Regions from separate parts of the Streptomyces sp. NPDC006655 genome, predicted to be linked through region 3. Evidence: predicted binding sites of a transcription regulator. Region 3 holds the regulator's gene; each other region holds the start of a gene.
What was found. The regulator HrcA, encoded in region 3, represses chaperone genes, less so after heat shock. The targets are predictions, from matches to a motif close to TTNGCACTCNGNNNNNCNGAGTGCNAA.
Positions count from the first base shown of each region.

Region 1 (10,216 bases), on a different contig from region 3:
TGGCCACCGCGAGTTCGTCGGCGGGCGCGGTGCCGCGGACCTCGTCGAGGAGGGCACGGCCCTCGGGGGTGAGGAGGGGGGAGAGGAGGTCGTTCACCGGGTCATTGTCGGCCAGTCGGTGGATGGTTCGCCTCCGACGGCGGTGTCTGCCCCGGTTCCGGGCGGGGGCCTGGAAGGATCCGACGCCATGCGAGCAGTCGTACAAAATGACAAAAATAGGTCGAAGAGGGGTGGAGGGCGGACGAGCGCGGTCCTGCTCTCCGTATTCGCCCTCTGCGCCGGTGCCGTCGTGTGCGGCTGCGCCGGGACCGGGGAGAGCCCCGACGTCCGCCCCGCCGCCGGCCGGCAGGCCCACCCGGCGGCCCCCGCCCCCGCCCCCGACTCCCACGCCGCCCTGGTCGCCGCCGCCCGGCGCTGGGGCCTGGACGCGGTCCCGCTGCGGCCCCCGGCCCCGCCGACGCACAAGCCGAGGATCACCGCTCGCGACGGATTCGAGGTGGACGGCCAGGTGGAGGACGACCTGCCGCCGGTCTTCACCACGATCCCGACCCGGCAGAAGGTCGTCTTCCTCACCATCGACGACGGCGCCAACAAGGACCCGGACTTCCTGCGGATGATGAGCGAGCTGAAGATCCCGTACTCGGCGTTCCTCAGCAACTACCTGGTCAAGGACGACTACGGGTTCTTCCGCACCATGCAGGCCGAGGGCCACACCCTCAACAACCACACCCTGACCCACCCCTACCTGCCGGGTCTGTCCTACGACGAGCAGAAGCACGAGATCTGCGGCATGCAGACGATCATGAAGAAGCAGTTCGGCAGGGCGCCGACGGTCTTCCGCCCGCCCTACGGCAACTACAACGGCGACACCCTGCGCGCCGCCAAGGCCTGCGGCATCAAGTACGCGCCGATCTGGGACGAGGAGGTGTTCGTCGACCACTGGGAGTACCGCGAGTGGGACCGCAGCCTGCACCCCGGCGACATCGTGCTCACCCACTTCCGGGGCCGGGACGACTGGGACGGCACGATGGTCGACGACATGCGCCGCTTTCTGAACAAGGTCACCCGGGACGGCTACGCGGTGGCGCGCCTGGAGGACTACCTGTGAGCCGACCGAGGGCGACGGCCGCGTTGCTGACCGCCGCCCTCCTCCTGGCGGCCTGCGCGCCGTCCGTCGACCCCATCGAACGGCTGGGCAGGAAAGCGGCCGACCGGGTACGGCCGCACGGCCCGGCCGGCGCCCAGCCGTACCGCCGCTGGGGCCTGAGCGCCCCGCTCTCCCCGGCCCCGCGCCCCCCGTCCCACCCGCTCTCCTTCCGGGCGGCCCTGCCCCCGGTCGTCGACCACGTCGCCACCACCGACCGGGTCGTCTTCCTCACCTACGACGACGGCGCCGAGAAGGACCCCCGCTTCGTGGACATGGTCCGCGAACTGCGCCTCCCGGTCAGCCTGTTCCTCACGGACAGCGTGGTCGGCCCCGGCTACGGCCACTTCGCCCGCCTCCAGTCCGTCGGCGCCAGCGTCCAGAACCACACCCTCGACCACCCGGCCATGCCCGGCCTGCCCTACGCCGGCCAGCGCGCCGAGATCTGCGGCCAGCAGGAGAAGCTGAAGTCCCGCTTCGGCATCCGCCCCCGCCTCTTCCGCCCGCCCTACGGCACCTACGACCGCACCACCCTGCGCGCGGCGGCCGACTGCGGGGTGACGGCGGTGGTCCTGTGGCGGGCGGCGATGACCCCGGACGGCATCACCTACCGGAGCAAGGACAGGCAGCTGCGTCCCGGCGACATCATCCTGGTGGGCCCCGACGAGGCCATGGGGCCGGCCCTGAGGGAGCGCACGGCCCGGCTGCTGCGCCGGGTCCAGGCGAGCGGCCTGACGGTGGGACGGCTGGAGGACTACCTCTGAAGGGCGCGAGACGTCGAATTTACGACGCCGCGCCGGACGTCATTGGCACTCCGCTTGACCGAGTGCTAATCGCGGTCATAGTCTCGGCTCTGGCACTCGGCAGATGAGAGTGCCAACAACGCGACGGGCAGGTCCGGCACCCGCGACGACGGATCCACCTGGTCGCCACCTCAGACAGTTAACCCCGTGAGATCTCCGAAGGGGGAGGTCGGATCGTGACGACCGCCAGCTCCAAGGTTGCCATCAAGCCGCTTGAGGACCGCATCGTGGTCCAGCCGCTCGACGCCGAGCAGACCACGGCCTCCGGCCTGGTCATCCCGGACACCGCGAAGGAGAAGCCCCAGGAGGGCGCCGTCCTCGCCGTGGGCCCGGGCCGTTTCGAGAACGGCGAGCGCCTGCCGCTCGACGTCAAGGTCGGCGACGTCGTGCTCTACAGCAAGTACGGCGGCACCGAGGTGAAGTACAACGGCGACGAGTACCTCGTCCTCTCGGCTCGCGACGTGCTCGCGATCATCGAGAAGTAAGCCTGCGACTTACCACCTCAAGCACTCCGCTTGAATCCGTTTGAAGCTGCGCCCCTGGTTCCCGCGATCCTTTAAGAAGCCGGGCGCCCGGGGCGCAGTCTTGTTCACCCGAGAATTCCGAGAGGGCTCCCGCTGCCATGGCGAAGATCCTGAAGTTCGACGAGGACGCCCGTCGCGCCCTTGAGCGCGGCGTCAACAAGCTTGCCGACACGGTGAAGGTGACGATCGGCCCCAAGGGCCGCAACGTCGTCATCGACAAGAAGTTCGGCGCCCCCACCATCACCAACGACGGTGTCACGATCGCCCGTGAGGTCGAGCTCGACGACCCGTACGAGAACCTCGGCGCGCAGCTGGTGAAGGAGGTGGCGACCAAGACCAACGACATCGCGGGTGACGGTACGACCACCGCCACCGTGCTGGCCCAGGCGCTGGTCCGCGAGGGCCTGAAGAACGTCGCCGCCGGTGCCTCCCCGGCCGCCCTGAAGAAGGGCATCGACGCCGCCGTCGCCGCCGTCTCCGAGGACCTGCTCGCGTCGGCCCGCCCGATCGACGAGAAGTCCGACATCGCCGCCGTCGCCGCGCTGTCCGCCCAGGACCAGCAGGTCGGCGAGCTCATCGCCGAGGCGATGGACAAGGTCGGCAAGGACGGTGTCATCACCGTCGAGGAGTCCAACACCTTCGGTCTGGAGCTGGACTTCACCGAGGGCATGGCCTTCGACAAGGGCTACCTGTCGCCGTACTTCGTGACGGACCAGGAGCGCATGGAGGCGGTCCTGGAGGACCCCTACATCCTCATCAACCAGGGCAAGATCTCCTCCATCGCGGACCTGCTGCCGCTGCTCGAGAAGGTCATCCAGGCCAACGCCTCGAAGCCGCTGCTGATCATCGCCGAGGACGTCGACGGCGAGGCCCTGTCCACCCTCGTGGTGAACAAGATCCGCGGCACCTTCAACGCGGTCGCGGTCAAGGCCCCCGGCTTCGGTGACCGCCGCAAGGCGATGCTCCAGGACCTGGCGATCCTCACCGGCGCCACGGTCATCTCCGAGGAGGTCGGCCTCAAGCTCGACCAGGTCGGCCTGGACGTGCTCGGCTCCGCCCGCCGCGTCACCGTCACCAAGGACGACACCACGGTCGTCGACGGCGCCGGCGACTCCGCCGCCGTCCAGGGCCGCGTGGCCCAGATCAAGGCCGAGATCGAGAACACCGACTCCGACTGGGACCGCGAGAAGCTCCAGGAGCGCCTCGCGAAGCTGGCCGGCGGCGTGTGCGTGATCAAGGTCGGCGCCGCCACCGAGGTGGAGCTGAAGGAGAAGAAGCACCGTCTGGAGGACGCCATCTCCGCGACCCGCGCCGCGGTCGAGGAGGGCATCGTCTCCGGTGGTGGCTCCGCGCTCGTCCACGCCGCGAAGGTGCTGGAGGACGGCCTCGGCAAGACGGGTGACGAGGCGACCGGTGTGGCCGTCGTCCGTCGCGCCGTCGTCGAGCCGCTGCGCTGGATCGCCGAGAACGCCGGCCTCGAGGGTTACGTCATCACCTCCAAGGTCGCCGAGCTCGAGAAGGGCCACGGCTTCAACGCCGCCACCGGCGAGTACGGCGACCTGGTCAAGGCCGGCGTCATCGACCCGGTCAAGGTCACCCGCTCCGCCCTGGAGAACGCCGCCTCCATCGCCTCCCTCCTCCTCACGACCGAGACCCTGGTCGTCGAGAAGAAGGAAGAGGAGGAGCCCGCGGCGGCCGGCCACTCCCACGGCCACGCCCACTGAGCACCGCCTCAGCGCTTCCTGAAGCCCCCGCCCCCGGTCGTCCGCCGGGAGCGGGGGCTTCGCCCCTCGCGGGCTTTCACTGTGGGCTCAGTTCTCCAGCGCGTCCAGAGCTCCGAGCCGGCCCATCAGACCGAGCCGGTCGTACTGCCACCAGCCCTCGGCGATCTTCCCGCCGGCGTCGAAGCGGTGCACCGTGGTGCCGGTCATGGCGATCCGCCGTCCGGTGTTCGGCAGTCCCAGGAACTCGCCCTTCTGCACCCCCGCCAGGATCCACCGGCTGCACACCCGGTCCTCCTGAGCGATCTGGTCCTCGATCAGGAACCTGAAGTCGAAGGCGTCGCGCCATGTCCCGAGCTCGCGCCGCAGCGCGTCCATGCCGATGGTGTCCTGGTCGTCGGCCGGATCGTGACCGTGGTAGTTCTCGGCGACCAGGCCGTCCAGCGGAGCCAGCGGACCGGCCGCGGCGATCGTCTCGAAGAACCGCCGCGCGGTGTCGGCGTACATCCGCTCGTCGCGCACCACGTCCAGATCGGTGAACTTCGGCATCTGGTCGCACAGCGCCAGCAGCTCGTGGAAGACCTTGTCGGTCTCCGGAAGCCGCGAGTTCCGCATCGCCTCCTCGTACGACGGGAACTCCACGATCTCGACGACGTGCGACGCGTCCGAGCGGTCCGTGCCGACCACCGCGTGCGTCGCCGTCCGCTTCCCCTTGGTCTGCTCGACCCATCGGTCCAACAGCCGGTCCATCTCCTCGAACCGGCTGGTCCTGCACTCGATGACCTGCATGAACGTCATACCGCCGCCTCCGGCCCCCCTGGGTCCGGTACCGTCACCGCCATTTTCCCACCGCCCGGCCGTCCGCTCCTACTGCGGCCCGTACTTGCGTCCCGTCTTCGAGCTGATGCCGCCCACCAGGCCGCGGGGGGCCACCTTCGCGAGGCCCGTCAGCACCTTGTAGCGAGGGTCCGGGATCGACAGCGTCTTGCCGCGGGCGAGGTCGGCGAGGGCCGCCGCGACCAGCTTGTCGGCGTCCAGCCACATCCAGCCGGGGATGTTGTCCGTGCCCATCCCGGCCCGCTCATGGAACTCCGTACGCACGAACCCGGGCGCCAGCGCCATCAGACGCACCCCGGTCCCCGCCAGGTCGCGCGCCGCGCCCTGGGTGAACTGCACGACCCATGCCTTGGAGGCGCCGTACGTACCGCGCGGCACGAACGCGGCCACCGACGCCACGTTGACGACACCGCCGCGCCCGCGCTCGCGCATCGCCTCGGCCGCCGCCGACGTCAGCCGCAGCACCGCCTCGCAGTGCACCTTGAGCATGCGCAGCTCGTCGGCCATCGAGACGTCCAGATACCGGCCCTTGTTGCCGAACCCGGCGTTGTTGACCAGCAGGTCGACCGGGTTCCTGCGGTCGCCGAGCCGGGCGGCGACCGACTCGATGCCGGCGTCCTCGGCGAGGTCGGCGGTGAGCACCTCCGCCTCGATGCCGTGCCGGTCGTGCAGCTCGGTCGCCTGTTCGCGCAGCCGTTTGGTGTCCCGCGCCACCAGGACGAGGTTGTGCCCGTCCGCCGCCAGCCGCCGCGCGAACGCGGCACCGATCCCCGCGGTCGATCCCGTAATCAGAGCCGTTGTCATGGCCCAAGGGTAGTGACCCGGACCGGCGGGATCCGCTGTGCGCACCAGCTCTCCCGAACGGTGAAGCGCCGGTGAACGCGCCGGGCGTGACGGCGTCTCAGCCGGTCTCCGCCGCCACGTACTTCCGCGCCCGCGCCAGCGCCTCCGGGTGCAGCGCCGCACCGGCCGCGAGCAGCCGCGGCAGCAGCTCCCGCTCGGTGGTGGTGGCACGGAACTCCATCGCCGCCGTCACCCCGTGGTCCGGCAGATGCACGATCTCGATCGGGTCGCCGACCCTGATCTCGCCCGGTTCGATCACCCGGAGGTAGGCACCGGTCGCACCCTTCCGCGTGAACCTCTTCACCCATCCCCGTTCGCCCAGATGGCCCTGGAAGGTGCGGCACGGGACGCGTCCGGAGGTGACCTCCAGCACGACCTGGGAGCCGATCCGCCAGCGCTCGCCGATCAGCGCGCCGGACACGTTCAGTCCGGCTGTCGTGAGGTTCTCCCCGAAACAGCCGTTGCCCAGGGTGCGGCCGAGCTCCCGCTCCCAGTCGTCGAGGTCCTCCCGTGCGAACGCGTACACCGCCTGGTCGTCACCGCCGTGATGGCGCAGCTCGCACACCGCGTCCCCGGCCAGGCCGCTGCCCCCGACGCCCTTCGGTCCGGGCGCCGCCACCCGCACCGGCCCGTCCACGGGCCGCTTGTCGATACCGGTCACGCCGTCCACCTGGTCCGTGTGGGGCGACGGCGTCGGGCGGCCGAGGTTCACCGAGAGAAGCTGCATGCTCCGACGTTAAGGGACGGCCCTCAAAGTGTCGACGCGTTATCGGGGGCGATGCCCAAGACCGCCTTATGCTCGAAGGGTGATCGAAGCACGTCATCTCCGCGTCCTGCGCGCCGTCGCCACCACCGGCTCCTTCTCGGCGGCCGGCCGTGAGCTGGGCTGCACCCAGCCCGCCGTCAGCCAGCAGATGAAGGCCCTGGAGACTTCCGTCGGCACCCCGCTGCTGGTGCGCAACGGCCGCGAGATGCGCCTCACCCAGGCCGGCGAGGCCCTGGTGCGGCACGCCTCCGGGATCCTCGCCGGGCTCACCGCCGCCGAGGAGGAGGTCGCCGCGATCGCCGGTCTGCGGGCCGGCCGGGTCCGGCTGGTCTCCTTCCCGAGCGGCAGCTCCACCCTGGTCCCCACCGCCCTCGCCGCCCTGCGCGCCGCCCACCCCGGCACGCGGGTCTCCCTGGAGGAGGCCGAGCCGCCGAAGTCGGTGGACCTGCTGCGCGAGGGCGACTGCGACATCGCGCTGGCCTTCCGCTACGAGGGCGGGCCGGACGCGGGGGGTGCCGAGGAGTGGGCCGACCTGGTGGTACGGCCGCTGCTCGTGGACCGTCTCGTCGGCCTGGTGCCCGAGGGGCACCGGCTGGTCCGCGCGGAGTCCGTCGCCCTCGGGGAGCTCGCCGACGAGTCCTGGATCGCGGGCTGCCCGCGTTGCCGGGGTCAGCTCGTCCAGGCGTGCGAGAGCGCGGGCTTCACCCCGCGGATCGATTTCGCCACGGACGACTACCCGGCCGTGGTCGGCCTGGTGGGCGCGGGTCTGGGCGTGGCCGTACTGCCCCGGCTGGCGATCGAGTCGGTACGGCCGAGGGGCGTGCGCACGGTGGCGCTGGAGCCGGCGGTGCGGCGGGAGATCGTCGCTCTCACCCTGCCCGACCTGGCACAGGTTCCGGCGGTGGCGGCGACGCTGGAGCAACTGGGCCGGGCGGCCCGGCGGGCGTGACCGGGTGTGCCGGGCACGCGCGTGTGCCCGGTCGGCAACAGATCGTCAAACTGTCAAGCTATTGAAGAAACGTTCTTTCAGGTATCCGAGGCGGGGTCGCCGCTGGTCGTCGAGGCCGACACCAGCCTGTTGCGCGCCCGCCCCATGAGCTCTTCGCGCTCGTCCTCGGTCAGGCCGCCCCACACGCCGTACGGTTCGCGGACCGCCAGTGCGTGCGCCGCGCACTCGGCGCGGACCGGGCACCTCATGCAGACCTCCTTGGCCGAGTTCTCACGGGCACTCCGAGCCGCCCCGCGCTCGCCCTCGGGATGGAAGAAGAGCGAGCTGTCGACCCCGCGGCAGGCGGCCAGGAGCTGCCAGTCCCACAGGTCCGCGTTCGGTCCGGGAAGGCGGGAGAAATCTGCCATTACGTGACCCCTTGTAGCCGTTCTGGGCGGATACGGTGCCAACCGACCGTACATCTCCGGTCTAGAGAGATGAAAATATGACTCATTGGCAATCTAGCTCCAGACACTGTGAAACAGGAAGAAAAAGGTCTAAATGGGGCATTGGTTGTGATGAAAAGTTGAGGGTCTGACGTCCATGTCTGCACCGTGTCCGCGCCCTCACGTAGAGTGCCGAAGACGGCACGCGGCCCCGTAACTCTTTCGAGTGACCGTCGTTGAGAGGGCGGTGGCGGTTGAAGCAACAAGCGCTCGGGCAGGCGTCCGAGACGTTCGACCGCACAGGTGACGATTCCGTACCAGCCTGGAGGCTCAAGGTGACGCGCATCAGCTGCGGAGGGCGGTCATGACATCCGTCCTCGTCTGCGACGACTCCCCGCTTGCCCGAGAGGCGCTGCGCCGCGCGGTCGCGACCGTGCCCGGCGTCGAGCGCGTGACGACGGCTGCCAACGGCGAGGAAGTCCTCCGCCGCTGGGGTGCCGACCGCTCCGACCTGATCCTGATGGACGTGCGCATGCCCGGACTGGGCGGCGTCGAGACCGTGCGCCGGCTGCTGTCCGCCGACCCCGGTGCCCGCATCATCATGCTCACGGTCGCCGAGGACCTGGACGGGGTGGCCCTGGCCGTCGCCGCCGGCGCCCGCGGCTACCTGCACAAGGACGCCTCGCGCGCGGAACTGCGCGCGACCGTCACGCAGGCGCTCGCCGACCCCACCTGGCGGCTGGCACCCCGGCGTCTGCGCTCGGCCGAGATGGGCGCCGCGCCCACCCTCACCGCACGGGAGATCCAGGTCCTGGAGGGCATGAGCCACGGCCGCTCCAACGCCGAGATCGGCCGTGAGCTGTTCCTCTCCGAGGACACGGTGAAGACGCACGCCCGGCGCCTGTTCAAGAAGCTCGGCGCCTCCGACCGCGCCCACGCGGTGGCCCTCGGCTTCCGTTGGGGCCTGGTCCGTTGATGCCGCGCTGAGCTGCGCCGCAGCGGGACCGCGCACCGACCGGACGCCCCCGCCTACCGCATGGTGGGCGGGGTCCGCAAGACGGATCGGCGCAGTGCCGCTGCTCGTTTCGGCGCGGATGCCGCATCCTTGAGGTGTGGAGTCTCTCGGGGACGAGTCGTTCGAGCGGAAGGGGAGGGCGCAGGAGATGAGTTCCGGCGCACCTGCTCATAACGCTTCGGTGCACAACGACGGACGCGGTGCCACCCAGCCGAAGGCAGCAGGGCACCATGGTCCGATGCGCGAGGACGAGGCAGTCACTGCCATGGGGGCGATCGGTGCTCTCGTCCACCGCGCCGTAGACGGGGACGAGCAGGCCACGCACGACCTGCTCGCCCATGTCCACCCACTCGCGCTGCGCTACTGCCGCACCCGCCTGTCCCGCCTGCCCGGCGACGCCCGGCACTTCGTCGAGGACCTCGCGCAGGAAGTGTGCGTGGCGGTCCTCCTCGCCCTGCCCCGCTATCGCGACACCGGCCGCCCCTTCGAGGCCTTCGTCTTCGCCATCGCCTCCCACAAGGTCGCCGACCTGCAGCGGGCCGCGATGCGCCATCCCGGCTCGACCGCCGTCCCCTCCGACGAGATGCCCGAACGCCCCGACGACTCCCTCGGCCCCGAGGAGCGCGCGCTGCTCAGCAGCGACGCCGAATGGGCCAAGAAACTCCTGGCCAACCTCCCCGAGAACCAGCGCGAACTGTTGCTGCTGCGCATCGCGGTCGGCCTGACCGCGGAGGAGACGGGTCAGATGTTGGGAATGTCACCGGGCGCGGTCCGGGTCGCCCAGCACCGCGCGCTCAGCCGGCTGCGGGCACTGGCGGAGCAGTAGCCGAACGGGTTCTGCCACGCCCGATGAACAGGTGCACACCCGTTTCCGTACGAACATACGAAGCCCTGAGCCGAGTCGTACCGTGGAATTCGTGGCCCCTGCTTCCCGTTAGCATGGACATCCGCACCGTTCAAGGCCATTTGGGGAAGGTGTCATGACTGCAAACGTCGACGGAGTGCCCGGAAAATTCGCGACACTCGGGCTCACCTACGACGACGTGCTGCTGCTGCCGGGCGCATCCGAGGTGCTCCCCAACGCGGTCGACACCTCGTCCCGCATCTCACGCAACGTCCGGGTCAACATCCCGCTGCTGTCCGCGGCCATGGACAAGGTGACCGAGTCCCGCATGGCGATCGCCATGGC
Region 1 is NZ_JBEYJU010000111.1:2,636-12,851, reverse strand. It holds gene AB0958_RS38290 (class I SAM-dependent methyltransferase) at 1-97, opposite strand, end outside; gene AB0958_RS38285 (polysaccharide deacetylase family protein) at 188-1,108, shown strand; gene AB0958_RS38280 (polysaccharide deacetylase family protein) at 1,105-1,908, shown strand; gene groES (co-chaperone GroES) at 2,124-2,432, shown strand; gene groL (chaperonin GroEL) at 2,570-4,195, shown strand; gene AB0958_RS38265 (ester cyclase) at 4,283-4,990, opposite strand; gene AB0958_RS38260 (SDR family oxidoreductase) at 5,060-5,833, opposite strand; gene AB0958_RS38255 (MOSC domain-containing protein) at 5,931-6,599, opposite strand; gene AB0958_RS38250 (LysR family transcriptional regulator) at 6,679-7,587, shown strand; gene AB0958_RS38245 (WhiB family transcriptional regulator) at 7,665-7,994, opposite strand; gene AB0958_RS38240 (response regulator transcription factor) at 8,377-8,988, shown strand; gene AB0958_RS38235 (sigma-70 family RNA polymerase sigma factor) at 9,266-9,853, shown strand; gene guaB (IMP dehydrogenase) at 10,008-10,216, shown strand, end outside.
Region 1: groES (co-chaperone GroES) is a predicted target of HrcA. The motif match lies at 1,951-1,977, and genes of this name have one in related genera.

Region 2 (10,216 bases), on a different contig from region 3:
GCCAGTAGCGCCGGGTGGAGGCGTGGAAGACGTCGGCGCCGGCGGCGGCCAGCGGCGTGAGGATCGCCTCCAGCTCCTCGGGGGTCTCGGCGAGGCGGGCGTCGTAGTTGTCGGACTTCCACTGCGAGAAGCGGAAGATGACCGGGAAGGTGGCGGAAACCGACGCGCGGACCGCGGCGACGATCTCGGCGGCGAACTTCGTACGGGCCACCGGGTCGCCGCCGTACGCGTCGGCACGGCGGTTGGTGCCCGCCCACAGGAACTGGTCGAGCAGGTAGCCGTGGGCGCCGTGCAGCTCGACCCCGTCGAAGCCGATGCGCTCGGCGGCGGCCGCGGCCTCGGCGAACGCGGCGATCACGTCGTCCAGGTCCTGCCGGGTCATCTCCTTGCCCTCGCCCTCGGTGCCGTCCAGGCGGATGCCGGAGGGGCCGACGGCGGGGGCGTCCGCGAACGGCGGCCGGCCCTGCTTGCGGACCATGCCGATGTGCCACAGCTGCGGGACGATCGTGCCGCCGGCCGCGTGCACGCCCTCGGCGACCTTCGCCCAGCCCGCCAGCTGCTCCTCGCCGTGGAACCGCGGGACACGGCTGCTGTCGCCGGCCGAGTCGTGGCCGACGTACGTCCCCTCGGTGACGATCAGACCGACACCGGCGGCGGCCCGGCGGGCGTAGTACGAGACCACGTCCTCGCCGGGGATGCCGCCGGGGCTGAACTGGCGGGTCATGGGCGCCATCACGATCCGGTTGGGGACCGTGAGCCCGTTCAGGACGATGGGGCGGGAGAGGATCTCCGCCGCGCGGGAGGCGGGGGGCGTGGTGACGGTCACGTGGGGGGCTCCTCGTGAGTGGGTCGGGTACCCGAGTCGTATACGTCGGGTTCATTGACCAGCCGGTATGTGCACGCGCATCGAATACGCGTCGTGCACAACGATCCGTCCGCCCCCGCGCATTCCCGCTCCCGGCGGCGAAGCGGTGTGACCCCCGCCACCACCGGGGGAGGCTTATCGGGTGGCGGCCCCCGCCGGGGCGCTGCGAGCATCTGCGGATGCAGACACTCACCGACGAACTCGGCCACCTCTCCTACTCCGTCACCGGTGACGGACCGCCCGTCGTGCTCGTGCACGCCGGCGTGGCGGATCACCGCATGTGGGACGCGGTCGCACCCGCCCTCGCCGAACGGCACACGGTCGTCCGGTACGACCTGCGCGGCTTCGGCGAGTCCGCGCCGCCGAGCGGACCGTTCGGCGAGAGCGACGACCTGCGCCGCCTCCTGGACCACCTCGGCCTCGACCGGGTCCGGCTGGTGGGCGCGTCCTGGGGCGGCCGGGTGGCCGTGGACTTCACGCTCACCCACCCGGACCGGGTGCACTCGCTGGCGCTGCTCGCCCCGCCGTGGCCGCGGTACGACTGGTCCGCGGAGATGATCGCGTACGACGAGGCCGAGACGGCGGCGCTGGCCGCGGGCGACCTGGACACCGCCGTCGGCGTGAACCTGGACATGTGGCTGCGCGGGCCGGCCCGCGGCTGGGACGACGTCGCCGACGGACTGGCCGACCGGCTCCGCGGCCCGCTGCGCACGTCGCTGGTGAACCAGGACGTGGTGGGCGAGTACTCCCAGGGCCCCACGACCGGCGATCTCGCCGGCATCCGCGTGCCCACCCTGGTGGGGATCGGCAAGCTCGACGTCACCGACTTCCAGGACATCGCCCGCCACTACGCCGCCGGGATCCCCGGCGCCACGCTGGTCGAGTTCCCCACCGCCGCGCACCTGATCGCACTGGACGCACCCACCGAACTCATCGCGGCACTGGGCCCGTTCCTCGCCCGTTGAGGGCTGCCGGGACCGCCCGCGGGACACTCGTCGGTCACCGGCCTCCCCCAGCCTCCGGCCAGGAGGCACCCCACCGCGCCGTCCGCCGCGGCAGCGACCGCCCGGCCACGGCACCCCCGCCCCGCGGCCGGACACACCAGCCCTCGCCCGCCGAGCGCCCCGCGGCTCGGGACCCGCTCCCCGCCTGTCAGGGGCTTGGGGCCGGGCCCGGGTACGGCGAAGGGCGGCACCCCCTGTCGAACAGGGGGCGCCGCCCTCGGTGCTGCGCGGGAGCTGCCGAGCCGTCAGGCTCAGAAGTCCATGTCACCGCCCGGCATGCCGCCCGGGGCGGCCGCGGCGGCCTTCTCCGGCTTGTCGGCGATGACGGCCTCGGTGGTGAGGAACAGCGCGGCGATGGAGGCGGCGTTCTGCAGGGCGGAACGCGTCACCTTCGCCGGGTCGATGATGCCCTCGGCGACCAGGTCGACGTACTCACCGGTCGCGGCGTTCAGGCCGTGACCCGGGGTGAGGTTGCGGACCTTCTCCACCACGACGCCACCCTCGAGGCCGGCGTTGACGGCGATCTGCTTGAGCGGGGCCTCCAGGGCGAGCTTCACGGCCTGCGCGCCGGTCGCCTCGTCACCCTCCAGCTCCAGCTTCTCGAAGACCTGGGAGGCCTGGAGCAGGGCCACGCCACCACCGGCGACGATGCCCTCCTCGACGGCCGCCTTCGCGTTGCGCACGGCGTCCTCGATGCGGTGCTTGCGCTCCTTGAGCTCGACCTCGGTCGCGGCACCGGCCTTGATGACGGCGACGCCACCGGCGAGCTTGGCCAGGCGCTCCTGGAGCTTCTCGCGGTCGTAGTCCGAGTCGGACTGCTCGATCTCGGCGCGGATCTGGTTGACCCGGCCCTGCACCTGCTCGGTGGAGCCGGCGCCGTCGACGATGGTGGTCTCGTCCTTGGTGATGACGACCTTGCGGGCGCGGCCCAGCAGGTCGAGGGTCGTGTTCTCGAGCTTGAGACCGACCTCCTCGGAGATGACCTCGCCGCCGGTGAGGATGGCGATGTCGTTCAGCATCGCCTTGCGGCGGTCGCCGAAGCCCGGGGCCTTGACGGCGACGGACTTGAAGGTGCCGCGGATCTTGTTGACGACCAGGGTCGACAGGGCCTCGCCCTCGACGTCCTCGGCGATGATCAGCAGCGGCTTGCCCGACTGCATGACCTTCTCCAGGAGCGGGAGCAGGTCCTTGACGGAGCCGATCTTGGAGTTGGCGATCAGGATGTACGGGTCGTCGAGGGACGCCTCCATACGCTCCATGTCGGTGGCGAAGTACGCCGAGATGTAGCCCTTGTCGAAGCGCATACCCTCGGTGAGCTCCAGCTCCAGACCGAAGGTCTGGGACTCCTCGACGGTGATGACGCCTTCCTTGCCGACCTTGTCCATCGCCTCGGCGATGAGCTCGCCGATCTGGGTGTCGGCGGCGGAGATGGAGGCCGTGGAGGCGATCTGCTCCTTGGTCTCGACATCCTTGGCCTGCTCGAGCAGGGCACCGGAGACGGCCTCGACGGCCTTCTCGATACCGCGCTTGAGGGCCATCGGGTTGGCGCCGGCGGCTACGTTGCGCAGGCCCTCCTTGACCAGGGCCTGGGCGAGAACGGTCGCGGTGGTCGTACCGTCACCGGCGACGTCGTCCGTCTTCTTGGCGACTTCCTTGACCAGCTCGGCGCCGATCTTCTCGTACGGGTCCTCGAGCTCGATCTCCTTGGCGATGGAGACACCATCGTTGGTGATCGTGGGGGCGCCCCACTTCTTCTCGAGGACGACGTTGCGGCCCTTGGGGCCGAGCGTCACCTTGACGGCGTCCGCGAGCTGGTTCATGCCGCGCTCGAGGCCGCGCCGCGCCTCCTCGTCGAACGCGATGATCTTGGCCATGTGAAGTGGTCCCTCCAGGACTGGGGGTGAGTCTTCGAGGACCGCGCCCGCGCCCGCGACGGACGGCTCGCCGACCCGTGGGTTCCTTGCCCCACCCGGCCTGCGGGCCTCACCGACCCGGTCCTTCTTTGTCACTCTCACCTTCAGAGTGCTAACGCAATGATTAGCACTCGGCCTAGGCGAGTGCAAGCGCCTCCCGGGTATCGGGCGGCGCGCTCAGCCGCCCGCGAACACCCGGGCGGCGACCTCCGGGGGCACAGGGCGGCGCCCTCCGGGGCACGGCGAAGGGCCCGCCCCCCGACGGGAGCGGGCCCTTCCTGGTGTGTGCCGTTTCAGGCGGTGACGCGAACCATGTCGGCCTGCGGGCCCTTCTGGCCCTGCGAGATCTCGAACTCGACCCGCTGGCCCTCTTCCAGGGTGCGGTAGCCGTCCATCTGAATCGCGCTGTAGTGGACGAACACGTCCGCACCACCGTCGACCGCGATGAAGCCGTACCCCTTCTCCGCGTTGAACCATTTGACGGTGCCCTGAGCCATGCCTAACTCCCCTATTACTGGCCCTTGCACAGATCCACACTTCGCGGATCCGGGTCAGACCTCACCCCCCATTGGTTGGGGGCGTGCGCCGGAACGCGTCGACCGCGGCTGAATGTATCTGTCCAACTGCCGTCTGCAACAGGTCAATCGGACGAGAATTCTGGGTGGGAAGGGTCCGGAATGTAGCGAGAATTCGGTCGAATTCAGGGCAAGTCGGGCCCCATAAAAGCCACGAAAGCCGCATATGACCCGCACACTTTGGCTACTTCTTGGCAGGCCCGCGGTATCCAATAACAGGGCCCGCGCCCCGGTGATCGGGACCGTGTTCCCCAACTGTACCGCGCTCAACCACACAGAATTGCCCCCTCCGCTTCTCTCGCGGAGGGGGCAATCCCATTCACAACCGGTGATGCCTGTTACCGAAGGTAATGTTCGGTCATTCGGCCATCAGGTCAGGCGGGCCGGGGGGCTCAGCCGCCGGCGACGGCCGGGATGATGGAGACGCCGGCGCCGTCCGGCGTGACCGTCTCCAGACCCTGCTCGAATCGCACGTCGTCGTCATTGACGTACACATTGACGAACCGGCGCAGCTTGCCCTGGTCGTCGAGGACGCGGGCGGCGATCCCGGTGTGGTTCTTCTCCAGGTCGGCGATGACCTCGCCGAGGTTGGCGCCTTCCGCGGCGACCTCGGCCCGGCCGCCGGTGTAGGTACGCAGGATGGTGGGGATGCGAACGGTGACGCTCACTGTCTAGACCTCCGGTCCGGGCAACGCCCTGGTTTTCTGCGGTCGGCTCAGGCGAGCCCGGCCTCGTGGAAAGACTCGAGATTCGGGCGGATGGTCGCGGTGAGTCCCGTACCCGCCACCGCGTCCAGCGTCTTCAGTCCGTCACCCGTGTTGAGGACGACGATCGACTTCGCCGGATCGATGAGCCCGTTCTCGATGAGCTTCCGGGTGACGCCGACCGTCACCCCGCCCGCGGTCTCGGCGAAGATGCCCTCGGTCCGCGCGAGCAGCTTGATGGCGTCGACGACCTGCTCGTCGTCGACGTCCTCCACCGCGCCGCCGGTGCGCCGGGCGATGTCGAGGACGTACGGGCCGTCGGCCGGGTTGCCGATGGCGAGGGACTTGGCGATGGTGTTCGGCTTCTGCGGCCGCACCACGTCGTGCCCCGCCTTGTACGCGGTCGACACCGGCGAGCAGCCCTCCGCCTGCGCACCGAAGATCTTGTACGGCTTGTCCTCGACGAGTCCGAGCTTGATCAGCTCCTGCAACCCCTTGTCGATCTTCGTGAGCTGGGAGCCGGAGGCGATCGGGACGACCAGCTGGTCCGGGAGCCGCCAGCCGAGCTGCTCGCAGATCTCGTACGCGAGCGTCTTGGAGCCCTCGGCGTAGTACGGCCGCAGGTTGACGTTGACGAAGCCCCAGCCCTCGCCGGCCGGGTCGCCGATCAGCTCGGAGCAGAAGCGGTTCACGTCGTCGTAGTTGCCCTCGATGCCGACGAGCTCGCCGCCGTAGATCGCGGCCATGACGACCTTGCCCTGCTCCAGGTCGTGCGGGATGAACACGCAGGAGCGGAAGCCGGCCCGGGCCGCGGCGGCCCCGACGGCGCCGGCCAGGTTGCCGGTGGAGGAGCAGGAGAGCGTGGTGTAGCCGAAGGCACGGGCGGCCTCGACGGCCTGGGCGACGACGCGGTCCTTGAAGGAGTGCGTCGGGTTGCCCGAGTCGTCCTTCACGTACAGCCCGCCGGTGACGCCGAGCTCCTTGGCCAGGTTGTCGGCCTGGACGAGCTTGGTCCAGCCCGGGTTGATGTTCGGCTTGGTCGCCACGTCCGCGGGGACCGGCAGCAGCGGCGCGTAGCGCCAGATGTTCGCGGGTCCCGCCTCGATCCGCTTGCGGAGCTCCTCGGTGTCGTAGCCCGAGAAGTCGTACGCGATCTCCAGCGGGCCGAAACACTCCTCGCAGGCGAACACCGGGCCGAGCGGCACGCGGTGGCCGCACTCCCGGCAGGACAGCGCGGTGGCGGGGCCGAGGTCTACGGTCTCCGGGGAATCGGTTGCAACAGTCTGCGCAGCCATGTGAGGCGAGGCCCTTTCTCCTCATCTTCCTCACGACGCATCTCGCCGTGAGACGGATTTGGCACCTTCCCTAGCCGGGAGCCTCGCTGTGAACACGAGACCGACTGGAGGGTTGCCGGGGCTTCATCGGGCCGTTTCCCTCTGCCCCTCTGGATGAGCTGTATTCGGTTGTCAACGCACGGTGACCCCAGGACATGCGATGGTCACCCGCGTTGTTCAAGACTGTAACCGAAGGCCAGGACAGTTGAGATAGTCGTCCGTACCGCGAGATGGATCACACCCCGCAGTGTGACCGTGACAGTGAGGAGCCGCTGACTGTGCTGGAAGAAGTCGAGCGCTGGCTGGCCACCCGCTCCTGGTCCGTGACCGACCGTCCGCTGCACCGGATACTCGCCGCCAAGCAGCGCACCGGTCAGTCCGTCTCCGTCGTGCTGCCCGCGCTCAACGAGGAGGAGACGGTCGGCGACATCGTCGCGGTCATCCGTCACGACCTGATGCGGCAGGTGCCGCTGGTCGACGAGATCGTGGTCGTCGACTCCGGGTCCACCGACCGCACGGCGGCGGTGGCCGCGGCGGCGGGCGCCCGGGTCGTCCACCGGGACACGATTCTCCCCCGCATCCCCGCCGTCCCCGGCAAGGGCGAGGTCCTGTGGCGCTCCCTGCTCGTCACCGGCGGGGACGTCGTCTGCTTCGTCGACGCCGACCTGAAGGACTTCTCCTCCGACTTCGTCACCGGCATCGTCGGCCCGCTGCTGACCGACCCGGACGTGCACCTGGTCAAGGCGATGTACGACCGCCCGCTCGCCGGCGCCACGGGCCAGGGCGGCCGGGTCACCGAGCTGATGGCCCGCCCCCTGCTGAACATGCACTGGCCGCAGCTGGCCGGGTTCGTGCAGCCGCTCGGCGGCGAGTACGCGGCCCGCCGCACCCTGCTGGAACAGCTCCCCTTCCCGGTCGGCTACGGCGTGGAGCTGGGCATGCTGGTGGACGCCCTGCACCTGGTCGGCCTGGACGCGCTCGCCCAGGTGGACGTCGGGGTGCGCAAGCACCGCCACCAGGACGGCCAGGCCCTCGGCCGGATGTCCGCCGCGATCTACCGCACGGCGCAGCTGCGGCTGGCCCGCGGCCATCTGATCCGCCCGTCCCTGACCCAGTTCGAACGCGGCGAGGACGGCTTCGAGCCCCGCACCTACTCCGTGGACACGGAGGAACGCCCGCCGATGGTGGAGATCGCGGAGTACGCCGACCGCCGGGTGGCCTGACCTGGTACACGTTCGCCCGTCGTGGCGTGACCGTACGTTTGAGCGTTTACAAGCCGGGCTAGGTTGAGGCGTATGGCTTCCCCCATGGCTTACACCGGCAGTGCAGAGGTGCTGGTCGCGTCGAACCGCGGCCCGGTTTCGTACGAGTTCCGTCCGGACGACGCGGACGGCGCGCTCCGTGCCAAACGGGGCGGCGGCGGGCTGGTCTCGGGGCTCTCGGCGATCGGGCCGGACGCGAACGCGGTGTGGGTGTGCGCCGCGCTGAGCGACGGTGACCGCGAGGCGGTCCGGCGGGCCGGGGGCGGCCCGCTGCCGGCGGCGGACACCGGGGGCCAGCGGGTCCGGATGCTCGACATCGATCCGGGCGTGTTCTCGGACGCGTACAACGGCATCGCCAACTCGGTGCTGTGGTTCGTCCACCACATGCTCTACCAGACCCCGCTGGAACCGGTCTTCGACGCGGAGTTCCGGCGCCAGTGGGAGTCGTACCGGGCCTACAACCACGCGTTCGCCGAGGCGCTGGCCGAGGAGGCGGGCGACGGCGCGGTGGTGGTCATCCAGGACTACCACCTGGCGCTCGCGCCCCGGATGCTGCGACAGCTGCGGCCCGACCTGCGGATCGGCCACTTCTCGCACACCCCGTGGGCGCCGCCGGACTACTTCCGGCTGCTCCCCGACGACATCGCGGCGGAGCTGCTGAGCGGGATCCTCGGCGCCGACCACGCCGCGTTCCTGACCCGCCGCTGGGCCGACGCGTTCGTGGCCTGCTGTCACACGGTGCTGGGCCCGGGGATCCCCTCCTCGTCGGACACCCGGATCGGGGTGCACGGCCTGGGCGCCGACGCCGACTTCCTGCGCGAGCGCGCCCACCAGCGGGACGTGGACGAGCGGATGGCGGCCCTCCGGGAGGAGATCGGGGAGGGCCGCAAGACCATCGTCCGGGTCGACCGCACCGAGCTGTCGAAGAACATCGTGCGCGGGCTGCTCGCCTACCGGCAGCTGCTCGACGACCGTCCCGAGTGGCGGGAGCGGGTGGTGCACGTCGCGTTCGCCTACCCCTCGCGGCAGGACCTCGCCGTGTACCGGGACTACACGGCCGAGGTGCAGCGGGTCGCGGACGAGATCAACTCCGCGTACGGGACGGCGGGCTGGACGCCGGTGGTGCTGCACGTCAAGGACGACTTCGCGCGCTCGCTGGCGGCGTACCGGCTGGCCGACGTGGCCCTGGTGAACCCCATCCGGGACGGCATGAACCTGGTCGCGAAGGAGATCCCGGTGGTGTCGGACGAGGGGTGCGCGCTGGTGCTCTCGCGGGAGGCGGGGGCGTACGAGGAGCTGGGCGAGGACGCGGTGGTGGTGAATCCCTACGACATCGGGGGGACCGCTGCCGCCTTGCAGGAGGCGTTGACGATGCGGGCGGAGGAGCGGGCGGAGCGGTGCAAGCGGCTGGCTGCCGCGGCGACCGCGTTGCCTCCTGCGGCTTGGTTCCTTGAGCAGTTGGGGGCGTTGGGCGGGTAGTTCGTCGGGTGCGGGTCTGTGGGGGCTGGTCGCGCAGTTCCTCCCCCAGCCTTCGGCCGGGGGGACCCCCAGCGCCCCTTACGGGGCGCTCAACTGAGCCAAGTCGTTCAGTAGCCGTACGACGCCCTCCGGGCCGTTCACCACCAGGTCTGCTCGGTCGGCTAGGTCGGTCACCTCCTCGCTGCCGCTGCACACCAGGAGGCCCGGGACGCCCTCCTCGCGGAGTTTCTGCACCGCGGCGAAGGCCGGGATGTCGCCCAGGTCGTCGCCCGCGTAGAGGACCGCGCCCGCGCCGATCTCCTTCGCGAACTCGCGGAGCGCCACCCCCTTGTCCATGCCCGGGGGGCGGAGTTCCAGGACCAGGCGGCCCGGTTCGACGATCAGGGCGTGCCGGGTGGCCAGGTCGGTGAGGGGGGCGCGGAGGGCTTCGAAGGTGGCCTGGGGATCGTCGGCCCGGCGGGTGTGGACGGCCACCGCGAACCCCTTCTCCTCGATCCAGGTGCCGTGCGCGGCGCCGACGCGGTCGAGGAGGGCGGGGAGTTCGGCGCGGACGGCCGCGATGCCGGGGTGCGGGGGCGGGGCGGTGAGTTCGCCGGTGGCCGCGTCCCAGCGTTCGGCGCCGTAGTGGCCGAGGACGACCAGGTGCTCCAGACCGGGGATGTCGGCGAAGCCGCCGTGGCGGACGGCGACCTCGGCCGGGCGGCCGGTGATCACGGCGACGGCGGCCACCTTCGGCGCGAGGGCCGACAGGGCCGCCGCGGCGTCCGGGTGGGCCCGCGCCTGCTGGGGGTCGGCGACGATCGGCGCGAGCGTCCCGTCGAAGTCGAGCCCGACGAGGGCGGTGCGGGGCCGCGCGAGCAGCGCTTCGAGTCCCTCGCGACCGGCGGGGGTGCGTGGCGTCGGGAGGGGTTCCGTGGCGTGGGGGTCCGTGCTGTGGTTGCCCATACGGCTGACAGTATCCGAGCGTCCTCGTTTCAAGCGTCCCGAAGATCCCCTGTGACCGTCAGCGCTCCCCGCGCCGCGTCTCCCGCACTCTGCGCAGCCGGTTCACCGTCACCGGGTCGTGGGCCAGTGCCCGCT
Region 2 is NZ_JBEYJU010000073.1:22,558-32,773, reverse strand. It holds gene AB0958_RS32185 (NADH:flavin oxidoreductase) at 1-826, opposite strand, end outside; gene AB0958_RS32180 (alpha/beta hydrolase) at 1,045-1,830, shown strand; gene groL (chaperonin GroEL) at 2,121-3,743, opposite strand; gene AB0958_RS32170 (cold-shock protein) at 4,076-4,279, opposite strand; gene AB0958_RS32165 (MoaD/ThiS family protein) at 4,750-5,025, opposite strand; gene thrC (threonine synthase) at 5,073-6,356, opposite strand; SAM riboswitch class I at 6,375-6,516, opposite strand; gene AB0958_RS32155 (glucosyl-3-phosphoglycerate synthase) at 6,674-7,618, shown strand; gene AB0958_RS32150 (trehalose-6-phosphate synthase) at 7,703-9,136, shown strand; gene otsB (trehalose-phosphatase) at 9,215-10,081, opposite strand; gene AB0958_RS32140 (DUF3263 domain-containing protein) at 10,140-10,216, opposite strand, start outside.
Region 2: groL (chaperonin GroEL) is a predicted target of HrcA. The motif match lies at 3,907-3,933, and genes of this name have one in related genera.

Region 3 (10,216 bases):
CGAGGACGTCATGGTCGTCGTCAGCGAACTCGTCACCAACGCCGTGGTGCACGCGGGCACCGACGTCGAGATCGGCTGGTGGCTGGAGCAGTCCGTCCCCGACGGGCGCGACCTGCGCGAACGCGACGAAGAGTTCGCGTTCGTCGTCGAGGTGACCGATCACCATCCCTCCCGGGCGCCCCGCGACCACGCGGGCGAGACACCGTACGAGACGCCGGAGTACGGGCGCGGGCTGCGGCTGGTCGCCACGCTCGCCGAGTCCTGGGGGGTGACGTACCGCACCGGTGCGAAGTCCGTGTGGGCGCGGCTGACCGGCCGCGGCGGCACCCTGCCCGACGAGCAGGAGCTGAGGGTCGCCGAGATCCTCGCCCCCGAGCCCGCCGAGCCCGCCGAGCCCGCCGAGCCCCCCCAGCCCCCCCAGCCCCCCGCGCCGTCGGCCGCGCCCGACCAGGGATGCCCGCACCGCCCCGAGAGGGACCGCAACTGGCTGAACCGGGGCGCCCTGACCTTCCTCGCGGAGGCCTCCGACCTGCTCGCCGGGCAGCTCGACGAGAACCTGGTGGCCGCCCTCACCGGCCAGCTGATCGTGCCCAGGCTCGCCGACTGGTGCGCGGTGTGGCTGGAGGACGAGGCGACCGTACGCGGCGGCTGGAACGACCCCACGGGCGCCGGCGGGCCGCGGCTGGCACGGGTCTGGCACGGCAGCGAGAACCGCATCGAGGAACTGCGCCGGGCCCTGGAGAAGGACCCGCCTGGCACCAAGGAGGGCCTGCGGTCGGGGCCCGAGCCCTACTCCTGGCCCGGCACGGCGCTCGGCCCGCAGGACGCCCACGGCGCGGCGCTCGCCTACCGGCTGATCGCGGGCGGCCGGCCGCTCGGCACGCTCGTCATCGGACGCTCAGGACCGGACGGCTTCCCCGACGAGATCACCGGCCTGGTCGAGGACTTCGGCCGCCGGGTCGCCCTGGCCATCGGCGCGGCACGCCAGTACGCCCGGCAGGCCACCATCAGCGCCGTCCTGCAGCGGGGGCTGCTGCCCGGGGCGGTCGCCGAGATCCCGGGCGTCGCCAGCGCGCTCGTCTACGAGCCCTGCGACAAGGGCGGCCCCAGCGGCGACTTCTACGACCTCTTCCCGGCGAGCGACGGCCGCTGGTGCTTCGCCGTGGGCGACGTCCAGGGCAAGGGGCCCGAGGCGGCCGTCGTCATCGGCCTGGCGCGGCCCTGGCTGCGTCTGCTCGCCCGTGAGGGCTACCGGGTCGCCGACGTCCTGGACCGGCTCAACCAGCTGCTCCTCGACGACGCCACCGAGGCAGCCGACGCCGCCGCCCGGGCCCTGGTCGCCGCCGGTGGCCACCTGCCGCCCGGCGATGGCCCGCAGACCCGGTTCCTGTCCCTGCTGTACGGCGAACTGATCCCCCTCGAAGGCGGCGGTGTGCGCTGCACCCTCGCCTCCGCCGGGCATCCGCTGCCGTTGCTGCTCGGCCCCGACGGCCGGGTGCGCACCGCGGCCCGGCCGCAGACGCTGCTCGGGGTCGTCGAGGACGAGACGTACACCAGCGAGACGATCGAGCTCGCGCCGGGCGACAGCCTGCTGTGCGTGACGGACGGGGTCACGGAGCGTCGCTCCGGTTCCCGGCAGTTCGACGACGGGGACGGGCTCGCCCGGGCGCTGGCCGGCTGCGCGGGGCTGAGCGCCGAGCTGATCGCCGAGCGGATCAGGCGGCTCGTCCACGAGTTCGGCGGTGGCCAGCCCGAGGACGACCTGGCGCTGCTGGTGCTCCAGGCGCAGTGACGGCGCGGTGACCGGCGCCGTCCGGGCACGCGCGCGTGCACGGACATCCGTACGCGGCGAGTACGGGACAATGGGGGACATGCCTTCCGCACTTCCCGACGGCGAGCCGGTCCCGGACGACGGCGCGCTCCCGGCGTCCGCGCTGGCCGGCGCCGCCGGCCGCCCCCTCGGGTTCTACCTGCACGTCCCGTACTGCGCGACCCGCTGCGGCTACTGCGACTTCAACACCTACACGGCGACCGAGCTGCGCGGCACCGGTGGGGTGCTCGCCTCCCGCGACAACTACGCGGACACGGTGGCCGACGAGGTCAGGCTGGCCAGGAAGGTCCTCGGGGACGACCCACGCGAGGTGCGGACCGTGTTCGTCGGGGGCGGTACGCCGACGTTGCTGGCCGCCGGTGATCTCGTGCGGATGCTGGGCGCGATCCGGGACGAGTTCGGGCTCGCGGCGGACGCGGAGGTCACCACGGAGGCGAACCCGGAGTCCGTCGACCCGGCGTATCTGGCGGCCCTGCGGGAGGGCGGCTTCAACCGGATCTCCTTCGGCATGCAGAGCGCGCGGCGGCACGTCCTGCGGGTACTGGACCGTACGCACACGCCCGGCCGTCCCGAGGCGTGCGTGGCCGAGGCCCGCGCGGCCGGGTTCGAGCACGTCAACCTGGACCTGATCTACGGCACGCCCGGCGAGTCCGACGACGACTGGCGGGCCTCCCTGGACGCGGCGATCGGAGCCGGCCCCGACCATGTGTCGGCGTACGCGCTGATCGTCGAGGAGGGCACGCAGCTGGCGCGGCGGATCCGCCGGGGCGAGGTGCCGATGACCGACGACGACGTGCACGCCGACCGGTACCTGATCGCCGAGTCGGTGCTGTCAGGGGCGGGTTTCGACTGGTACGAGGTGTCCAACTGGGCGACCTCGGAAGCGGGCCGCTGCCTGCACAACGAGCTGTACTGGCGGGGCGCCGACTGGTGGGGCGCCGGGCCGGGTGCGCACTCGCACGTGGGCGGGGTGCGCTGGTGGAACGTCAAGCATCCGGGGGCGTACGCGGCGGCGCTGGCGGCGGGGCGGTCGCCGGGGGCCGGACGCGAGGTCCTGTCGGACGAGGACCGGCGGGTGGAGCGGATCCTGCTGGAGCTGCGGCTGCGGGACGGGGTGCCGCTGGCGCTGCTGAAGGAGGAGGGGCTGGCGGCGGCGCGGCGGGCGCTGGGGGAGGGGCTGCTGGAGAGCGGTGCGTACGACGCGGGGCGGGCGGTGCTGACGCTGCGGGGCCGGTTGCTGGCGGACGCGGTGGTGCGGGACCTGGTGGACTGAGCGGGAGGACGTCAGGCCCCACCGCTGCCGAGGTCGGGCCCCACCGCTGCCGACGTCGGGCCTCACCGCTGCCGAGGTCAGGCCCCACCGCTGCCGACGTCGGGCCCCACCGCTGCGGAGGTCAGGCCCCACCGCTGCCGACGTCAGGCCCCACCGCCGCCCGTGACGAAGTCGATCAGTTCCTCCACGCGTCCCAGCAGTTCCGGCTCCAGGTCCTTGTAGGAGCCCACGCGCGCGAGGATCGCCTGCCACACCGCGCCCGTGTTGTCCGAGGGCCAGCCCAGCGCCCGGCACACGCCCGTCTTCCAGTCCTGGCCGTGCGGGACGCGGGGCCAGGCGTCGATCCCCAGGGACGCCGGTTTCACCGCCTCCCAGATGTCGATGTACGGGTGGCCGACCACCAGGGCGTGCTCCCCGGTCACCGACTGGGCGATGCGCCACTCCTTCGTGCCCGGCACCAGGTGGTCCACGAGCACCCCCAGCCGGGCGTCCGGGCCCGGTGCGAATTCGGTCACGATCGACGGCAGGTCGTCGACGCCCCCCAGGTACTCCACGACCACGCCCTCGATGCGCAGGTCGTCGCCCCACACCTTCTCGACCAGTTCCGCGTCGTGGCGGCCCTCCACGTAGATGCGGCCCGCGCGGGCGACACGCGCGCGGGCGCCGGGGACCGCGACCGAGCCGGAGGCGGTACGGGAGGGGCGTGCCGGGCCCCCGGCGGAGGGCCGTACGAGGGTGACCACCCGGCCCTCCAGGAGGAAGCCGCGCGGCTCCAGCGGGAAGACGCGGTGCTTGCCGAAGCGGTCCTCCAGGGTGACCGTGCCCGCCTCGCAGCGGATCACCGCGCCGCAGAAGCCCGTGCCGGGTTCCTCCACCACCAGGCCGGGTTCGGCGGCCACCTCGGGCACCGGCTTCGGCTTCTTCCACGGCGGGGTCAGGTCGGCGGAGTACTGGCGCATTCGGATGACGATAGGAGAAGCGGGTCGGGTGTGCCTACGACACGCCGAAACGCGCCGCCAGGGCGTCGCGTTGGGCCCGTACGAACGCCGCGTCGACCACCGCTCCGTGACCGGGGACGTACAGGGCGCGGTCACCTCCGAGGGCCAGCAGGCGGTCCAGGGCCGCGGGCCAGCGCGCGGGTACGGCGTCGGGGCCGGCCTGCGGGTCGCCGGACTCCTCCACGAGGTCGCCGCAGAACACCACCTCGGGGTCGCCGGGGACGAGGACCACGAGGTCGTGGGCGGTGTGGCCGGGGCCCACGTTGGCGAGCAGGGCCTGGCGGCCGCCGCCCAGGTCGAGGGTCCACTCGCCGGAGACCGGGTGGCGGGGCGCGGGCAGGGCGTCCGCCGCGTCCTCGGCCTCCGAGGCGGGCAGGCCGCCCCGTACCGCGTCCAGGCGCAGCCCCTCACGGTCGTGGGCGAGGACGGCCTCCGCGCCCACCGCCGCGTACAGGTCCGCGCCCGCGAACGCCGCCGCCCCGAGGACGTGATCGAAATGGGGATGGGTGAGCGCGAGATGGGTCACACGGCGGTCGGCGAGCGCCTGCGCCTGGGTGCGCAACCGCGCGCCCTCCGCGAGGCTCGACCCGGCGTCCACCATGAGGGCCGTACCCGCCCCGAGGACCAGCCCCGCCGTGCAGTCCCAGCCGGGCAGCCGGCACCGGCCGACCCCTTCGGCCAGCCGCTCCCAGCCCAGCTCTTCCCAAGTCACCGTCATACCGCGACGCTAGCCGCAGAACGCGGCGGGTCCGTACCGTCCCCGTACCGACCTTGCCCAGTCGGTACCCGACGGCCGTACACTGGGCCGGGGACGCTGGCACTCGGGCTCGCAGAGTGCCAGACGAAAGACCCGAAAGGCCGCGGGGACGACTTTCTGGAGGTGTGGCGCGGGATGCTGAGTGAACGCAGGCTCCAGGTGTTGCGCGCCATCGTCCAGGACTACGTCGGCACCGAGGAGCCGGTGGGTTCGAAGGCGCTGACCGAACGGCACAACCTCGGTGTCTCGCCGGCGACCGTCCGCAACGACATGGCCGCCCTGGAGGACGAGGGGTACATCGCCCAGCCGCACACCAGTGCGGGGCGGATCCCCACCGACAAGGGCTACCGGCTGTTCGTCGACAAGCTGGCCGGTGTCAAGCCGATGACCGCGCCCGAGCGGCGGGCCATCCAGAACTTCCTCGACGGCGCCGTCGACCTCGACGACGTCGTGGCGCGGACGGTCCGGCTGCTGGCCCAGCTGACGCGGCAGGTGGCCGTGGTGCAGTACCCGTCGCTGACGCGGTCGACCGTGCGGCACGTGGAACTGCTCGCGCTCGCCCCCGCGCGGCTGATGCTGGTGCTGATCACGGACACCGGGCGGGTCGAGCAGCGGCTGGTCGACTGTCCGGCGCCGTTCGGGGAGGCGTCCCTGGCGGATCTGCGGGCGCGGCTGAACAGCCGGGTCGCGGGCCGCCGGTTCTCGGACGTGCCCCGGCTGGTGGAGGACCTGCCGGACGCCTTCGAGGCCGAGGACCGCGGTACGGTCGCGGCGGTGCTCTCCACCCTGCTGGAGACGCTCGTCGAGGAGAACGAGGAGCGGCTGGTGATCGGCGGTACCGCCAATCTCACCCGCTTCGGACATGACTTTCCCCTCATGATCCGGCCCGTCCTGGAGGCTCTTGAGGAGCACGTGGTGCTCCTCAAGCTCATGGGCGAGGCGGGGGATTCGGGCATGACCGTGCGCATCGGTCACGAGAACGCCCACGAGGGACTCAACTCCACGTCCGTGGTGTCGGTCGGTTACGGTTCGGGCGGCGAGGCACTCGCCAAGCTCGGCGTGGTCGGACCGACCCGCATGGATTACCCGGGAACGATGGGAGCGGTAAGAGCGGTGGCACGGTACGTCGGACAGATCCTGGCGGAGTCGTAAGTGGCCACGGACTACTACGCCGTTCTCGGCGTGCGCCGCGACGCGTCGCAGGAAGAGATCAAGAAGGCCTTCCGCCGGCTCGCGCGCGAGCTGCACCCGGACGTCAACCCGGATCCGAAGACCCAGGAGCGGTTCAAGGAGATCAACGCCGCCTACGAGGTGCTCTCCGACCCGCAGAAGAAGCAGGTCTACGACCTCGGCGGGGACCCGCTGTCGCAGAGCGGCGGCGGGGGCGCGGGCGGCTTCGGCGCCGGCGGGTTCGGGAACTTCTCGGACATCATGGACGCGTTCTTCGGCACGGCGTCGCAGCGCGGTCCGAGGTCGCGGACGCGGCGCGGCCAGGACGCGATGATCCGGATCGAGGTCGAGCTCGACGAGGCGGCCTTCGGCACGACCAAGGACATCCAGGTCGACACGGCGGTCGTCTGCAACACCTGCAACGGTGAGGGCGCGGCGCCGGGCACCACCGCCCAGACGTGTGACATGTGCCGGGGCCGCGGTGAGGTCTCGCAGGTGACGCGGTCGTTCCTGGGCCAGGTCATGACCTCGCGGCCGTGCCCGCAGTGCCAGGGCTTCGGGACGGTCGTGCCGACGCCGTGCCCCGAGTGCGCCGGTGACGGACGGGTACGGTCGCGGCGGACGCTGACCGTGAAGATCCCGGCGGGTGTCGACAACGGCACCCGGATCCAGCTCGCCGGAGAGGGCGAGGTCGGCCCGGGCGGCGGACCCGCCGGTGACCTGTACGTCGAGATCCACGAGCTGCCGCACTCCACGTTCCAGCGGCGCGGGGACGACCTGCACTGCACGGTGACCATCCCGATGACGGCGGCGTCCCTCGGTACGAAGGTGCCGCTGGAGACGCTGGACGGGCTGGAGGAGGTCGACATCCGGCCGGGCACGCAGTCCGGGCAGTCGATCCCGCTGCACGGCCGCGGGGTCACGCACCTGCGGGGCGGCGGCCGGGGCGACCTGATCGTCCACGTGGAGGTGACGACTCCCACCAAGCTCGACCCGGAGCAGGAGCGGCTGCTGCGGGAGCTGGCGAAGCTGCGCGGAGAGGAGCGGCCGACGGGGCAGTTCCAGCCGGGGCAGCAGGGATTGTTCAGCCGGCTGAAGGACGCGTTCAACGGGCGCTGACGGGCCGCGACATTCCTGGCATGTGCCAATGCGGCGGCCGATTCGGTCTTGTTCGGAGGACGTGACAACATGCCGTCATGTCCTCCGCACTGACCGATCTCTGCCGCTTTCCGATCGTGCAGGCCCCCATGGCGGGCGGCGCCTCGGGTCCGCAGCTCGCCGCCGCCGTGTCCGAGGCGGGCGGCCTGGGGTTCCTGGCCGCCGGGTACAAGACCGCCGACGGGATGTACCAGGAGATCAAACAACTGCGGGGACTGACCGGCCGTCCCTTCGGCGTGAACCTCTTCATGCCGCAGCCCGAGTACCCCGGTGCAAGCACCGGCTCCACCGGAGCGGCCAACGCCGCGCCCCCTTCTGGGGCCGTGGACCTCTACGCGCACCAGCTGGCCGGTGAGGCCGCCTGGTACCGGACCGAGCTCGGTGACCCGGACAGCGGCCGGGACGACGGGTACGACGCGAAACTCGCCGTCCTCCTCGACAACCCGGTGGCGGTGGCCTCCTTCCACTTCGGTGTGCCGAGCCGCGAGGCCCTGGACTCCCTGCGCCGGGCCGGCACCTTCACCCTCGTCACCGCGACCACGGCCGAGGAGGCCCTCGCCGTCGAGCGGGCCGGTGCGGACGCGGTGATCGCGCAGGGCGTCGAGGCCGGCGGTCACCAGGGCACCCACCGGGACGTCCCCGAGAACGACGGCTCCGGGATCGGGCTGCTCGCCCTGGTCGCCCAGATCCGGGAGACCGTGAGCCTGCCCGTGGTCGCCGCGGGCGGGATCATGCGCGGCAGCCAGATCGCGGCCGTGCTCGCGGCGGGCGCGAGCGCCGCCCAGCTGGGCACGGCCTTCCTGGCCACCCCCGAGTCCGGCGCCCCCGACCTGCACAAGCAGGCGCTGACCGATCCGCTGTTCACGCGGACCGAGCTGACCCGGGCGTTCTCCGGGCGGCCCGCCCGCGGCCTGGTCAACCGTTTCCTGCGCGAGCACGGCCCGTACGCGCCCGCCGCCTACCCGGAGGTCCACCACCTCACCGCCCCGCTGCGCAAGGCCGCCGCCCGGGCCGGGGACGCGCAGGGCATGGCGCTGTGGGCCGGGCAGGGCCACCGGCTGGCCCGGGAGCTGCCCGCCGGCCGGCTCGTGGAGACCCTCGCGGAGGAACTCGCGGCCGCGTCGACAGCGTTGTCGACCAAGGAGGAGGGGCGATGACAGCGCCCGTGTTCGTCGTCGAGCGGTTCCCCGCGGACCTCGCGGAGGGCGGCGGCCAGTACGTCCTGGACGGCCCCGAGGGGCGGCACGCGGTCTCCGTGAAGCGGCTGGAGGCCGGCGAGGAGGTCGTGCTCACCGACGGCGCCGGACGCCACGCCGTGTGCGAGGTGGTCGCCGCCGAGGGCAAGGACCGGCTCGTGGTGCGCCTGGGCACGGTGACCGAGGAGCCCGCGCCCGCGCCCCGGATCACCGTGGTGCAGGCGCTGCCCAAGGGCGACCGCGGGGAGGTCGCCGTGGAGACCATGACCGAGGTCGGCGTCGACGCGATCGTGCCCTGGCAGGCCGCCCGGTGCATCACCCAGTGGAAGGGCGACCGGGGGCTCAGGTCGCTCGCCAAGTGGCGGGCGACCGCCCGCGAGGCCGGCAAGCAGTCCCGCCGGGTGCGCTTCCCCGAGGTCGCGGACACGGCGTCCACCAAGCAGGTCGCGGCGCTGCTCGCCGGCGCCGCCTTCGCCGCCGTGCTCCACTCCGACTTCGAGCACGACAGTGCGCCGCTCGCCACCGCCGAACTGCCCGCCGAGGGCGAGATCGTGCTGGTCGTCGGGCCCGAAGGGGGCGTGGCCCGGGACGAGTTGGCGCTGTTCGAGGAGGCGGGTGCGCGGGCGTACACCCTGGGGCCTACGGTGATGCGTACGTCGACCGCCGGCACCGCGGCCGCGGCCCTGCTGCTGGGCCGCACCGGCCGGTGGTCCTGACCCGCACGACAGCCGCACCGCACCCGCACGACCTCCTGGGGGAACGCGCCGTGGAACTCGCCCAAGTCCGGCTCCTGGTCACCGACTTCGCCGCCTGCTACCGCTTCTACTCCGACGTGCTCGGGCTGAAGCCGCAGTCGGCGGCGAGCGAGGGGCCGTACGAGAAGTTCAGTCCGCACGCCGGGTCCGCGGGGATCGCCCTGCAGGACCGGGCGATGATGGCCGAGACACTGGACGAACTGGGGGACGCGGCGACCGGGCACCGCTCGCTGGTGGTGCTGCGCGTCGACGACCTGGACGCCTACTGCGAGCAGATCACCTCACGCGGTGCGGTCCTGGTGCACGGGCCGGCGCCGATGACGCAGCGGATGCGGGTCGCCCACCTGAAGGACCCGGAGGGGAACCTGGTGGAGCTCCAGGAGTGGCTGCTGCTGCGCACCTGAGGGTGACGGCTGCGAACAACTGAGTGGCCGTAAGCCCCCTACCGCCACGGCCGGGACGGTGGCAGGCTGCCCTCCATGGGGGCTTTGAGGCGGATTCGGCGCCGGCCGCGCGGCAGCAGGGCGGCGGCCGTGGCGGGGCTCACGGTGGTCGCCGCGGGCGTCCTGGTGGGCTGTCGGCCGAGCGACCTGAACACCGCGACCGTCGCCTACACCACCGACCAGACGGCCACCGCCGAGCTGAAACGGCAGCACGTCGACGTCAGTTGGCTCACCTGCACCGGCAGCTACGGCACGGCGGGCGCGTCCGGCTCGGCGACGAGGACGCCCTCGGCGTCCGAGACCACCGTCGTCTCCGTCGACTGCAAGGGCAGGACCAAGGACGGGCGGCCGATCACCGTCACCGGCCGGGTCACCAAGGCGGTCAGCGGTGCCTGTGTGCGCGGCGACCTCGTCGCGAAGGTCGGCGGCAAGGAGTGGTTCCGGGTGAACGGCCTCGGGAACTGCGACGCCACGCCCGGCCCCGCGTACAGCACCTACCGGCCCCCCACCTACGGGCAGCGGCCCGGCCCCACCGTGACCGTGACGAGGACGATCTGGTGCCAGGGTGACCCCACCTGCTGGCCCGTGCAGGGAAAGTGATCGAAATCGGCCCCGGCGGACGGACCCCGCTGCAT
Region 3 is NZ_JBEYJU010000006.1:75,206-85,421, forward strand. It holds gene AB0958_RS05180 (SpoIIE family protein phosphatase) at 1-1,792, shown strand, start outside; gene hemW (radical SAM family heme chaperone HemW) at 1,872-3,104, shown strand; gene AB0958_RS05190 (DUF3097 domain-containing protein) at 3,248-4,063, opposite strand; gene AB0958_RS05195 (MBL fold metallo-hydrolase) at 4,098-4,820, opposite strand; gene hrcA (heat-inducible transcriptional repressor HrcA) at 4,995-6,011, shown strand; gene dnaJ (molecular chaperone DnaJ) at 6,012-7,148, shown strand; gene AB0958_RS05210 (nitronate monooxygenase) at 7,226-8,344, shown strand; gene AB0958_RS05215 (16S rRNA (uracil(1498)-N(3))-methyltransferase) at 8,341-9,099, shown strand; gene AB0958_RS05220 (VOC family protein) at 9,150-9,542, shown strand; gene AB0958_RS05225 (hypothetical protein) at 9,618-10,181, shown strand.